Regions from separate parts of the Arthrobacter sp. zg-Y916 genome, predicted to be linked through region 3. Evidence: riboswitches for the same ligand, from Rfam matches in the RefSeq annotation. Region 3 holds a riboswitch; each other region holds the start of a gene.

Region 1 (4,203 bases), on a different contig from region 3:
GCCACTTACGGCTCTTTTCAGCGCTGAAACGAGCCGTAACTGGCCTCTCGCGGGTCAGAGCGTGACGGAACCGTCGATGCAGGTGACCGACTCGCCGCCGATCCAGATCCGGCCCTCCCGGGTGAACACCCGCACCAGGCCGGAACGGTGGACGGCTGTGCCCTGGGTGACGGTGTAGCGTTCTTCGGCGATGCCCTGGCCGATCAGCCATTGGGCCAGGCCTGCGTTGAGGCTGCCCGTGACCGGGTCCTCCGAGACACCCAGGCCGGGCGCGAAGGCACGTACCTCGAAGTCCGTCTCCGCCGATTCGGGCTGCGGGCCTATGACCCCCACCCGGAGGCCGCCAATCGCTGCATGGTCCGGCGTCAGCGACAGCACCGTTTCGGCGTCAGGGAGCAGCAGTCCCAGCCAGCCCGGACCGTTGTCCACCCACTGGTGGCCCTTGACCTGGTCCGGCCGCAGGCCCAGGGCGGCTGTGACCCTGGCCAGAATGTCCTCTTCCACGGGTCCGGTGCGGATCAGGCGGGGCGCCGCGAACGCAGCGAGGCCGGCATTGACGCGCAGGGGAACCAGGCCGATTCCACATTCCTGGACCACGAGGCCCGGTTTCATCGGGGTGTTTCCCGCTTCCGTCCAGGCGTGGCAGGTGCCCAGCGTAGGGTGCCCGGCGAACGGTATCTCCCCTCCGGGCGTGAAGATCCGGACCCGGTAGTCAGCCTCGTCCTGGATGGCCGGGAGCACGAAGGTCGTCTCCGACAGATTCGTCCAGCGGGCAAACTGCTGCATCTGCTCGTCGTCGAGGCCCTCCCCGTCCAGCACTACCGCAAGCGGGTTGCCCTGGTACGGCTTGTTGCCGAAGACGTCTACCTGTTTGAACCAGCGTTGTCTCATGCGGACACTGTAATGGCTGGCCGGGGCGGTACCGTTCCTATTCCCGTGTCCGTTGCTGGCTGGGATCGGCGCATGAACAGAGCGCCCGCCGGGAGGAAAGCAGCCGGAACTGCCGCCGTGCTGCTTGGCGGGTCCGCGGATCCTCGATTTCCTTGTTCCGTTGTGGGCCGGCAGCGGGCTGGCTGGCGGATAAGCGCCCGAGGACCGTCACCGCGGCGTCCGGCGCCCTGCTCTATGCCGTGAGCTGTCTCGGCTACGCGCTGGCCGGTTCCTTGTCCGTTGCCTTCGGCGCAGCGATCCTCGGCGGTGTGGGCGGGGCCCTCTTCTGGGTGTCCATCCGCGCCCTTGCCGCAGAGTTCCCGGACCGTGACTCAGGTTCCATGGCTGGCCTGCTCTCTTCCGAAGCGTTTGGTCGTGCTGCTTTGCGCTCCGCGCAGGCGTCCGACGTCGCCGGAAGATGATCCCGGGCCGGTCCAGGACGCGCCGCCGCGCTCTGGGTACTCACCAGCGTTTCCTGGCACTGCTGCCGCCGATGTACGGGGAGGTCGCCGCGGAACTGAACCCGCGCCGCCTCGGCCGGGCGATGAGCATCCTAGGCAACGCGGGCCAGCTCGGCTCGGCCATTGGTTCGCTGCTGGCGGGCTTCCTCTACGCCGGGGGCTCCTGGCTGGCAGCCTGCCTGGTCTTCGCTGCAGTTCTGCTCGCTGGAGGTGTGCTGGGACCGTTGGCGCTGGCGAAGATAGGCGTCCGGGACCGTCCCGGTTCGGCCGCGGCGGACACATCCCTGGAGCTGCTGCCGGAATAGCGGGCGCGCCCTAAGACAGCCCGTTACGAACTGTTGCGGCGTGTGTACGCCTCACAGCGCGGGTTTGCGCGCGGGATACCGCGCCCCTAGATTGGTAGCCAGAATCAAGAGTTCCAGCCAGAGGCCCTGGCCGGCTGGACGGCAACCCTCTCGCCGTAGCGGGGTGCTCCAGGTGACGATTCGGCGGCTCCGGCGGATTTCCCGGTGCCGCAAGTACAGCGCCGCATCCGGCTCCTTGCCGCAGGCTGCGCGTCAGGCAGAGGAATCTTCATGGCACTCGAAACCGATCTCCAGCCAAATGCACTGCGCCAGGCCTTTGGGCGCTTCCCGTCCGGAATCGCAGCACTCTGCGCCGAAGTTGACGGCGCCCCGCAGGGAATCGTGGCCTCCTCCTTTACTGTCGGGGTGTCCATGGATCCGCCCCTGGTGATGTTCGCCGTGCAGAACACCTCCCGCACCTGGCCGGTACTGCGTTCGGCGGGCCGGATCGGAGTGTCCATCCTGGGCACGGGGCACGACGGCGTCTGCCGCCAGATCGCTTCCCGGGACGGCGACCGGTTTGCAGGCCTGAGCCTGCACGAAGCAGAGACCGGTGCACTGTTCCTGGACGAGGCAGCGCTCTGGCTCGAATGCTCGGTCGAAAACGAGGTTCCGGCCGGGGACCACGCCGTCGTCCTGCTTCGGGTGCACGGCTATTCCACTCACGACGGCGCCCATGAGCCGCTGGTCTTCCACGGTTCGGCGTTCCGCAATCTGGCTGTCCCTGCCTTCGCCTGACCAGCCTCAAACTCACAGAACTCATATAGACTCATCGAGCCCGCGCAAACTCACAAAGCACACAGCGACTCACAGGAGTCTGTCCGCATGGAAAACCCGTTCCGACCTTCCGCCGGGGCCACTCCCCCGCAAATCCTGGGACGGGAGGGCGTGCTGGATGAGTTCCAGTACGGACTCCGTTTGGGGTCCGGCGCCCCCGGCCTGCTGACGATCTTTACCGGTGCACGGGGCATCGGCAAGACCGTCATGCTCGGCGCCGCACATGACCTGGCCCGCGAAAGCGGCTGGGCTGTCATCTCCGAGACCGCCACGCCGGGATTCGTCGGCCGCATTGGCGAATCGATGCGCCGCCTGGCCGAGGAACTGGGGGACGGGCCCAAGACCCGCCGCATCACCGCCCTCGCAGCTGCCGGTTTCAGCATTACGACCCAGCTGCCGCCCGAACGGCAGGTCGCGTGGCGCGGTGTCGGGGAGGAACTGTTGACCCTCCTGGACGAACACCGCACCGGCCTCATCATCAGCGTGGACGAGATCCACGCCGCTGACCGAAGCGAGCTCGCGCAGCTTGCCGCCAGCGTGCAGCATTTCATCCAGGCCCGGCTGCCGATCGGACTGGTCTTCGCGGGGCTGCCAGCGGCAGTTTCGGATCTGCTGAACGAGGGCGTGGCGACGTTCCTGCGCCGGGCCGACAAGATCGACCTGCATGCCGCTGCTGTGCGGGAGGTTGAAGAGTCCTTTGCTTCAACCTTTGCCGGCGCCGGCTTCCAGATCAGCCCCGATCTGGTGAGCCGCGCCGCACAGGCGACCGGCGGCTATCCGTTCCTGATCCAGCTGGTGGGCTACTTCCTCTGGCGGGAGGCGGAGACGCAGGCCGGCCACCTCGGAACGGATGCCGTCCAGCGGGCCATAGACGCAGCCCACCGGCGCAACGCGCGCACCGTCATTGAGGCAGCCCTGGCGACGGCGTCGGCCAAGGACCGGGAATTTCTCTCAGCCATGGCGGTGGATGACGGCCCGTCCCTGGCCGGCGACATCGGCCGCCGCCTTGGCGCGAAAACCAACCTGGTGGCCAACTACCGGTCCCGGCTGCTGGCAGCCGGACTTATCGAGTCCACCGGACACGGCAAAGTGGACTTCGCCATCCCGGGCCTGCGGCAGCACCTGCGCCGTCAGGCGGGCATGAGCGCTCTACCCGCAGAACCCTAAAAAGCACAGACGCTTAAAGCACAGAGCCCGGCCGCCTAAGTGGCGGCCGGGCCCTTATGCAGGCTGGGTCGGGCTAGGAAGCGGGAGCCTCGGCCGGCTTGTCCTGCTTCTTCTCCGGCTTGAAGTCGACGCCGGCTTCCTTGCGCTGCTGGGCACTGATCGGCGCCGGAGCGGAGGTCAGCGGATCGTAGCCGCCGCCGGACTTCGGGAAGGCGATGACGTCGCGGATCGAGTCGGCGCCGGCCAGCAGGGCCACCACACGGTCCCAGCCGAAGGCGATGCCGCCGTGCGGCGGAGCGCCGTACTTGAAGCCTTCGAGCAGGAAGCCGAACTGCTCCTGGGCGGTCTCCTCGGAGATGCCCATGACCTTGAACACGCGTTCCTGCACATCGCGCTGGTGGATACGGATGGAACCGCCGCCGATCTCATTGCCGTTGCAGACAATGTCGTAGGCGTAGGCCAGGGCCGAGCCGGGATCCGCGTCGAAGGTGTCCATGAACTCGGGCTTCGGGGAGGTGAAGGCG
Region 2 (4,203 bases), on a different contig from region 3:
GATCGCCTTCTGGCTGGCGACGTCGCCGGTCTCGACGAACACGGGTCCCACCTTTTCCAGGACCTTGCGCTGGGCGTCGCCCGGGGCGGCGTCGACGTCGAGGTTGCTGCGTTCCAGAATGACGGTGCGGGCCACTTCGAGGTCCAGGCCGGCGACGTCGGCGAGGATCTGCGCGGTTTCTTCCGGGTTCTCGGCTGCCCAGGCACGCGCCCTTTCATAGACGTTGACCACGGTCTGGGCTACTTCCGGCTGCTCTTCCAGGAAGGACTCGGTGGCGTTCAGGAAGCCGTAGGTGTTGAAGTCCAGATTGCGGTAAAGGAACTCGGCACCAGCGTGCTCGGCGCCGGCCATGATCGGGTCCAGGCCGGACCAGGCGTCCACGGCGCCGTTTTCAAGGGCAGTGCGGCCGTCCGCGTGCTGCAGGTTCTCAACCGTGACATCGGAGGTGCTCAGCCCGGCCTCTTCCAGCGCCTGGACCAGGAAGAAGTACGGGTCGGTGCCCTTGGTGGCGGCGACGGACTTGCCGGCCAGGTCAGCCACGGAACTGATGTCCGAGTCGGAAGAGACGAGGAGTCCGGCCCATTCCGGCTGCGAGTAGATGCTGATGGTCTTGATCGGGGAGCCGTTGGACCGGGCCAGCAGGGCAGCCGAACCGGCGGTGGAGCCGACGTCGATCGCTCCGGCACGCAGTGCCTCATTGGCCTTGTTCGATCCGGCGGACTGCACCCAGTTCACGTCCACGCCCTGCTCTTCAAGGGTGGCTTCCAGCCAGCCCTGGTCCTTGATGACCAGGCTGAGCGGGTTGTAGGTGGCGAAGTCAATGTTCAGGGTGCCGCCGTCGGCTGCATCATTGGCGGCAGCGCCGGAGGAGTCTTCGCCGGCAACGCAGCCCGTGAGGGCCAGCGAGAACGCTGCGGCAGCGGCGGCCAGGACGGCGAGGGGGCGGCGGGAGAAGCTGGGCGGGCGGCGGGAGAAGCGGGAACGGCGGTTCATGGGGATTCCTTCAGGAAGTGGAGGGCAGGGAAGAAGGGCGGTGCGGGCACGGATCGCCCGCGGCATCCGCCGCGGGAATGCCCGCGGCGGTGGGGGAGGAGGGGTCGCCTAGTGGCGGTCGACGCCGAGGCTCGCCAAGAGCTCTCCGCGCATTCGTGCCAGTTCAGCCGAGGCACGGTCCCGCGGACGGGCGCCCGGGACGGTGATGGTCTGCGTGATGGTGGCACCGGGCTTGCCCGGTTCCCGGCCGAGGATAATGATCCGGTCCGCGAGCTGCAGCGCCTCGTCGACGTCGTGCGTGACCAGCAGGACAGTGGCCGGAGCTGCGCGGTGCACGTCCAGCAGCAGGTCCTGCATCTTGAGGCGGGTCAGGGCGTCGAGGGCGCCGAACGGTTCGTCGAGCAGCAGCACGCCGGGCTTGCGGGCCAGCGCCCGGGCCAGCGACGCGCGCTGGGCCATGCCGCCGGACACGGCGCGGGGCTGGTGCTTCGCGAAGCTGTCCAGCTCAACCAGCTTGAGGAGCTCGGCGACCTTGGCCTTGCCCTCGGACGCACTGGTGCTCTTGGGCAGGCCGATGGCGACGTTGGCCTGCAGGGTCTGCCACGGAAGCAGCCGCGGTTCCTGGAAGGCAACGGCACACCGGTCATCGATGCCGCGGACGGCAGTACCGTCGATCAGCACCTGCCCGGTGGAGGCGGCGTCGAGTCCGGCGGTCGCGCGCAGCAGCGTGGACTTGCCGCAGCCGCTGGAGCCGAGGATGGCCAGGACTTCGCCCGGACGGACCTCGAAATTGATGTCGCGCAGCACCACGTGGGCGTTTGCGCCCGAACCAAAGGCGCGGCCAACGCCGTCGAACGTTACCGGCAGGGCAGAGTCTGGCGTGGGACGCGGGGCAGTGGAAACGGCATGGGAGCCGGAGGACAGTACTGCAGTCATGTGAACACTCCATCGGTCCTGGCAGTAGCACCCTACGGAAAACGTCCTGGGCCGGGTTAGCGGCCTCCTGCGACGTCCACCTCGCTATCGCAGTGCCTCAAGGAGGAAGCACTCCGACCAGGGTTGCTGCGGCTTCACTGATCCAGGTCTCTCAGCCGCTCGGGATGGTCAAGTGCAACTAAACGCCCTCGGACAGCCTGCGGGCAAGTCCCCGCGTAACATTCCGAATCCGGGTCCCTCCGGCCCTATTTCCCGCCGAGAGGCCACTTACGGCTCTTTTGAGCGCCCAAACCAGCCGTAAGTGGCCTCTCGGTGGTCGGAGAGGCGGCGCGGAGGCGGGCGGAGTTGGAGGTACGACGCCGGGCGTTACGCCGCGTGACACGGCCGGGGTTGCGCCGGCCCCGGCTCAGGGGCCCATACTGGAGCCGCAGGATCATGAGTCCCAACGCAAAGCTCTGGCTGGTTGGGCGGCAACCCTCTTTCCGTAGCGGGGTGCCCCAGATGACGATCCGGTCGCCCGGCGAATCCGTCGGCGGCAAGTACGGCGCTCCGTCCCCGGTGCGTCGCCTGGGAAAGGATTCTTCGATGACCAGCGCTCCCCGCCAGATCCGCTTCAACGCCTTCGACATGAACTGCGTCGGACACCAGTCACCCGGCTTGTGGCGCCACCCCGAAGACCGGTCGGCGGACTACACCAGGCTTTCCTACTGGACCCACCTGGCGAAGACCTGCGAACGCGGGCTTTTCGACGGAATCTTCATTGCCGACGTGCTGGGCACCTACGACGTCTACGGTTCCTCCAACGAAGCCACCCTCCGCCAGGGCACGCAGGTGCCGGTGAATGATCCGCTGCTGCTGGTCTCCGCGATGGCCCTGGTCACCGAAAACCTGGGCTTCGGCGTCACCGCCGGCACCGCCTATGAGCATCCGTACCCGTTCGCCCGCCGGCTCTCCACGCTGGACCACCTCACCAACGGGCGCGTCGGCTGGAACGTCGTTACCGGCTACCTGCCTTCGGCCGCCCGCAACATGGGCCAGGAGGACCAGCTCGAGCACGACGAGCGCTACAACCACGCCGACGAATACCTCGAAGTCGTCTACAAGCTGCTTGAGGGTTCCTGGGAAGACGACGCCGTCGTCCGCGACAGGGAAACCGGCGTCTTCACGGATCCGTCCAAGGTCCATGACATCAACCATGAGGGCAAATACTTCAAGGTCCCCGGCATCCACATCTCGGAGCCGTCTCCGCAGCGCACCCCCGTGATCTACCAGGCAGGCGCATCGCCGCGCGGCATCGGCTTGGCGGCGGAGAACGCTGAAGCAGTGTTCGTGGGCGCGTCCACAGTGGAGAAGCTCAAGGCCACGGTCACGAAGATCCGCGACGCCGCGGAAGCCGCCGGCCGGGACCGGCACTCGATCCGGATCTACACCCTGCTGACCATCATCACGGCCGCCACCTCCGAGGAAGCCGAAGCCAAGCACCTGGATTACCAGAGCTACACCAGCGACGAAGGTGCCCTGGCGCTGATGTCCGGCTGGATGGGTGTGGACCTCTCCACCTATGAACTAGACCAGCCGCTCGGCGCCGTGAAATCCAACGCCATCCAGTCGGCGGCTGCGAACTTCCAGAAAGTGAACGACGACGGCGAGCCCTGGACAGTGCGCGACATCGCCGAGACCGCCGGGATCGGCGGACTGGGCCCGCGGCTGGTCGGCTCCGGTGCGGAGGTGGCCGAGGAGCTGATCCGCTGGGTCGAGGAGACCGACGTCGACGGCTTCAACCTGGCTTACGCGGTCACGCCCGGAACCTTCGAGGACGTCGTCGAGTTCGTGGTGCCCGAGCTGCAGAAGCGCGGCGCGTACCCTACGGAGTATGCCCCCGGAACCCTGCGCCAGAAGCTCTTCGGTGCCGGTGACAAGCTTCCGGAGGACCACCGCGGCGCGCGGTTCCGGCTGGACCCAGCGGTCCGCCGCTAGGCCGGCCCTGCGGGGGTTCCGTTAGGCTCGTGCGCATGACAAATGCGGGGAACACCAAAGCTCTCAGTCTCAACGTCACCTCCAAGCGCGCCCGGGCCCGCGGGGAAATGGTGGTCGCGGCGCCTGTCTCGGCGCTCCCTCCTGCCGTCGAACGGGCCGGGGCGGGGCTTCCACGGATGACCCTCACCGGGATCTGGCAGGAGCGGGCAGAGCTGGTGGCGGGAACCACGTGGAAGACGTTCGGCGAAGACATTGTGCTCACCTTCGAGCCGGTGGACGCTGCAACCACACGGGTGG
Region 3 (4,203 bases):
CGCATGCAGGCTTTCCTGGAAAGGAAGAAAAACAAATGACAGTTCCCTCCAAGGTCGGGGTCCTCGGCGGCGGCCGCATGGGCGCGGGCATTGCCCACGCCTTCTGCACCGCCGGTGCCGCCGTCGTCGTGGTTGAGCGCGATGAGCAGGCAGCCAGCGCAGCGTACGAGCGCGTTGCCTCCAACCTCGCTAAGAGCGTTGAGCGCGGCACCACGGACGAGACCCTCGATGCCCTGGTTGCCAGGCTCAGCGTCTCCACCGATTATGCAGACTTCGCCGGCTCAGGCCTGGTCGTCGAGGCAGTTCCGGAAGACTTCGCCCTGAAGGCTGCCGCGCTGGCCGCTGTGGAGGAGCATTTGGGCGACGGCGCCTGGCTCGCCTCCAACACGTCCTCGCTGTCAGTTTCGGAGCTGGCCGAAAAGCTGCAGCGTCCGGAGCGCTTCTGCGGCCTGCACTTCTTCAACCCGGTTCCTGCCTCCACCCTGATCGAGGTGGTCCTGGGCAAGCAGACTTCCGAAGAGCTCGCCGAGGCCGCCCGAACCTGGGTGGCCGACCTGGGCAAGACTCCCGTCGTCGTCAATGACGCTCCGGGCTTCGCCAGCTCCCGCCTGGGTGTGGCGATCGCGCTCGAGGCGATGCGCATGGTCGAAGAGGGTGTTGCGTCCGCTGAAGACATCGACGCGGCCATGGTCCTGGGCTACAAGCACCCGACCGGCCCGCTGAAGACCACGGATATTGTGGGGCTGGATGTGCGCCTCGGCATCGCCGAGTACCTGGCCTCCACACTCGGCCCGCGCTTCGAGCCGCCGCAGATCCTGCGGGACAAGGTGGCCCGCGGCGAGCTTGGCCGCAAGACCGGCAAGGGGTTCTTCGACTGGAGCTAGTTTCATAATGAGCGGCAGCCCGCATCCTTCGCCCCTGTGAGGCCGGAGCATGCGGGCTGCTGCCGTTAAGGCCGCTGTTCGGCTTCTGCCGTGGGAGACTGCGGGCGTGCGGCATCAATGCCGGCAAGCCAGCCCGGAGCCCTGCCGCCCTGCGGGGGCTGCAGGGCCGCGGCGTCAAAACCGCTGGTCTGCAGCAGCCAGGAAACCAGGGAGTTCGAGTTCCACATGTCGCCGCCGGGCACCTTCGCGCCCCACACCTTCAGGGGCACCTGCGGCACCCGGGCAAGCAGGGCCTCGGCCCCGGCAGCGTCCAGATTGAACACGAGGGCCGGTTCCGGCGCAAAGGCGAGGTCCGGTATGACCCCGTTCGGCCAGCACCGCACCTCGTACCGGAACAGCCTGAGCCGTCCGAGGGACCGGAGTCCCACTGGTCCCGTGGCCACGACTCCGAGCGGACCGGTGCCCTGGCCCCACGCCGGGGTCATTTCAATCGCATAGCGGGAACCGCTCGCGGTGACTTCCAGTGCTGCGTGGAACAGGGGCCGGGGACGTCGCCGCTCGCGCAGCGCGCGCCAGAGCTCCCACCAGCGGCTGGTGTGGACCACCAGATGGCCGCCGGCACCAACCGGGAGCCACCACAACCGCACCTGGGCTGTGTCCATCCGGCCCCTTCCCCTAAACAATCCGCCCAAGTATTGCCCTACGCGGAATCGCTGTCCTGCATCCTCAGATCATGTCGCGGAACCCGTCCCCGGCAGGGAGCCGCCCGCCCGGTAGTAGCCAAGTAGAAAAAAGAACTCCGGTTGCGGCCTTCGAAGGCGCCCGGGACCATCAGGGACGAATACCGGGGGCACCACTGGGGCTGCCCGGGGCTGAGCGCGAGGGCTTCGGCGAGGAGCGGAATGTCGTGGTGCCACATGAGCTGCTGCTGCCCGGCGATTATCAGGTAGATCAGGTCCAGCTCCGGATCGGCGTGGACTTCGACGTCGATCCAGTCCTCGTAGCGGTTGAGCCGGCCGCCGTGGATCCAATGGATCTTGTGGCCGGGGGAAAAGGCGGTGCAGCGCGGGTCACTGGAGGGAAGCACAGCGTGTCCTTCGAAAGAGAGTGTCCTTGCCCGCTCCGGTTGGACGCGGGCCGCTTCGTCATCCGAACCACCCGCCGAACAGTGGGGTTGGTGCATGGCCAGTCGGAGCTTTTCCGCACCGGGAAGGTGCGGAGGCCATGTCTCGTGAAGCATTGATTACGTTAGCAGGTGCCGGTGGCACCCGTCCCTTGCCGCGTCTTGTTTCGGCAATGACAACGGTTACCGCCGGCCGCGGCAGTGGCCCTTCCCATGCCCCAGATGGACATCTGCGGTGATGGCCGCCAGGTAGCCTTCGCGGTAGCCGGTGGCATTCGGGTGCAGCTGAAACTCGCTGCCCAGGGCGATGATCCATGGATCCGCGGACCCCACGCCGTGCCCGGCGAACTCATCCGTGACATCCACGAAGGTTTCTCCGCGCTGTACCTGTCCGGCCAGCACCGCGTTAAGCGCGTCCGTCCCCTGGCTGAACAGTGCCACCGCCTCCGGGCTGAGCGGTCCCGCGGTTCCGGCCTCGAACAGGTACGGATAACCGACGAGTACCAGTTCGGCCCGCGGCGCGAGTTCACGAATCTGGCGGAGGGATTCCTGCAGCTGCGCCGTGAGGGTGGTTTGCGCGTAAGCGGTCGCACTCGCAATGGCGGGTGCACAGGTTTCCGGCAGCACCGGACCGATGCAGGCCTGAACGACGGCGCCGAATTGAACGTCATTGCCGCCAATCGTGACGGTGACCAGGTCGGTGCCGCGGTTCAGGGAACCATCCGCGCGCAGGGCGGCGATCTGCTCCGGCAGGTCCACGGGTCCGGCGGGAGCGCCCGGGGGAGTGCTCGACGCCGTCGCGCCGGCACACGTCACATCCGCCTCCCGATCCACCCGGCGAAGGGCATCCAGCAGGGCCGGGTACCCTTCTGCAGTCCGGCCGCAGGCATCGAGGAGCGGCCCGCCGCCAAAGCCCGACGCGTAGGAGTCACCCAGGGCAACGTAATCCACTTCTCCGCCGCGGTCCCTGTCTCGATCCCAGCCCCGATCCCAGCCCCGGTGGTGGTCCCACCCGCGGTCCCGGTCCCACCCGCGGTCCCGGTCCCACCCGCGGTGGTGGCCGCGGTCCTGTCCGCCCGCAGCCGCCGGAGCCGCAACCCCGCCAGCAGTTAGGACACTTCCAAGAAGCAGCACCAGTCCTGCTTTCGTCCAGCCGCGCATCGGGTTCCGGTTCATCGTCGTACCTTCCGTCGTCGTCCGGGCCCACGGTAGCGCCGGCGCGGACAGGAGCAAACACGTGGTGTGGCAGCCGGGGCAGCCGCGAGTCAAAAAGCCGGATCCCGGGCTTGGCATAGTGTGCCGCAGGGCACTCTCATGTAGGCTGGATTCATTACCGACCGTCCGGTCAGTTATCGCTGTGTCCGGCGGAAGCCGCAGCCAGCGGAACTCGCCCGGTCAGGAAAACGAACGTCCAGTATCGAAAGGGTCCGTCAAAGATGACCTCAACCGCCATAGACGTGCAAGTCGTCCCCAGCTTCGTCCAGGACGAGTGGTGGACCCCGGAAAGCGCCGCCGCAAACCCAACTGAGGTCCGGGACGCCAGCACCGGTGAAATCCTCGCCCTGGTGTCGACCGACGGACTGGACATTGCAGCCGCCGTGGAGCACGGCCGCACCGTGGGCCACCGCGGACTGGCCGGCCTGACCTTCCACCAGCGTTCGCTGAAGCTGAAGGAACTGGCCCAGTACCTGAACGGCCGCCGGAAGGAACTTTACGAAATCTCCGCCCGCACCGGCGCCACCAAGATCGACTCCCTGGTGGACATCGACGGCGGCATTGGCGTGCTCTTCACGTTCGGCTCCAAGGGACGCCGCGAACTGCCCAACTCCACGGTCGTCATCGACGGCGCCGCCGAGGTGCTTTCCAAGGACGGCTCCTTCATCGGCGAGCACGTCTACACCTCGATCCCCGGCGTCGCCGTGCAGATCAACGCCTTCAACTTCCCGGTCTGGGGCATGCTCGAGAAGTTCGCTCCTGCGTTCATCGCCGGCGTTCCCACCATCGTGAAGCCCGCAACGCCCACCGGCTACCTCTCCGAAGCCGCAGTGCGCATGATGATCGAATCCGGGATCCTTCCGGCAGGTTCACTGCAGCTGATCTCCGGCTCCGCCCGGGACCTGCTGGACCACCTCGACTACCGTGACATGGTCTCCTTCACCGGCTCGGCGTCGACCGCCAACAAGCTGAAGAACCACA

The links. Region 3 has a riboswitch for S-adenosylmethionine ahead of LOC59_RS02260 (hypothetical protein). Riboswitches for the same ligand answer to the same signal wherever they lie in the genome.
Region 1: another riboswitch for S-adenosylmethionine. It lies ahead of LOC59_RS08125 (flavin reductase family protein); the one in region 3 lies ahead of LOC59_RS02260 (hypothetical protein).
Region 2: another riboswitch for S-adenosylmethionine. It lies ahead of LOC59_RS15100 (LLM class flavin-dependent oxidoreductase); the one in region 3 lies ahead of LOC59_RS02260 (hypothetical protein).

What each region holds. Positions count from the first base shown of each region.
Region 1 covers NZ_JAJJOD010000003.1:243,088-247,290, forward strand. Annotated here, with positions in the region: gene LOC59_RS08110 (PhzF family phenazine biosynthesis protein) at 55-891, opposite strand; gene LOC59_RS08115 (hypothetical protein) at 1,044-1,352, shown strand; gene LOC59_RS08120 (MFS transporter) at 1,349-1,696, shown strand; SAM riboswitch class IV at 1,799-1,918, shown strand; gene LOC59_RS08125 (flavin reductase family protein) at 1,967-2,473, shown strand; gene LOC59_RS08130 (ATP-binding protein) at 2,561-3,679, shown strand; gene aspS (aspartate--tRNA ligase) at 3,753-4,203, opposite strand, start outside.
Region 2 covers NZ_JAJJOD010000010.1:11,276-15,478, forward strand. Annotated here, with positions in the region: gene LOC59_RS15090 (aliphatic sulfonate ABC transporter substrate-binding protein) at 1-993, opposite strand, end outside; gene LOC59_RS15095 (ABC transporter ATP-binding protein) at 1,102-1,929, opposite strand; SAM riboswitch class IV at 2,361-2,477, shown strand; gene LOC59_RS15100 (LLM class flavin-dependent oxidoreductase) at 2,515-3,906, shown strand; gene LOC59_RS15105 (hypothetical protein) at 3,942-4,203, shown strand, end outside.
Region 3 covers NZ_JAJJOD010000001.1:470,849-475,051, forward strand. Annotated here, with positions in the region: gene LOC59_RS02245 (enoyl-CoA hydratase/isomerase family protein) at 1-39, shown strand, start outside; gene LOC59_RS02250 (3-hydroxyacyl-CoA dehydrogenase family protein) at 36-884, shown strand; gene LOC59_RS02255 (hypothetical protein) at 950-1,546, opposite strand; gene LOC59_RS02260 (hypothetical protein) at 1,585-1,971, opposite strand; SAM riboswitch class IV at 1,989-2,121, opposite strand; gene LOC59_RS02265 (SGNH/GDSL hydrolase family protein) at 2,191-3,183, opposite strand; gene paaZ (phenylacetic acid degradation bifunctional protein PaaZ) at 3,444-4,203, shown strand, end outside.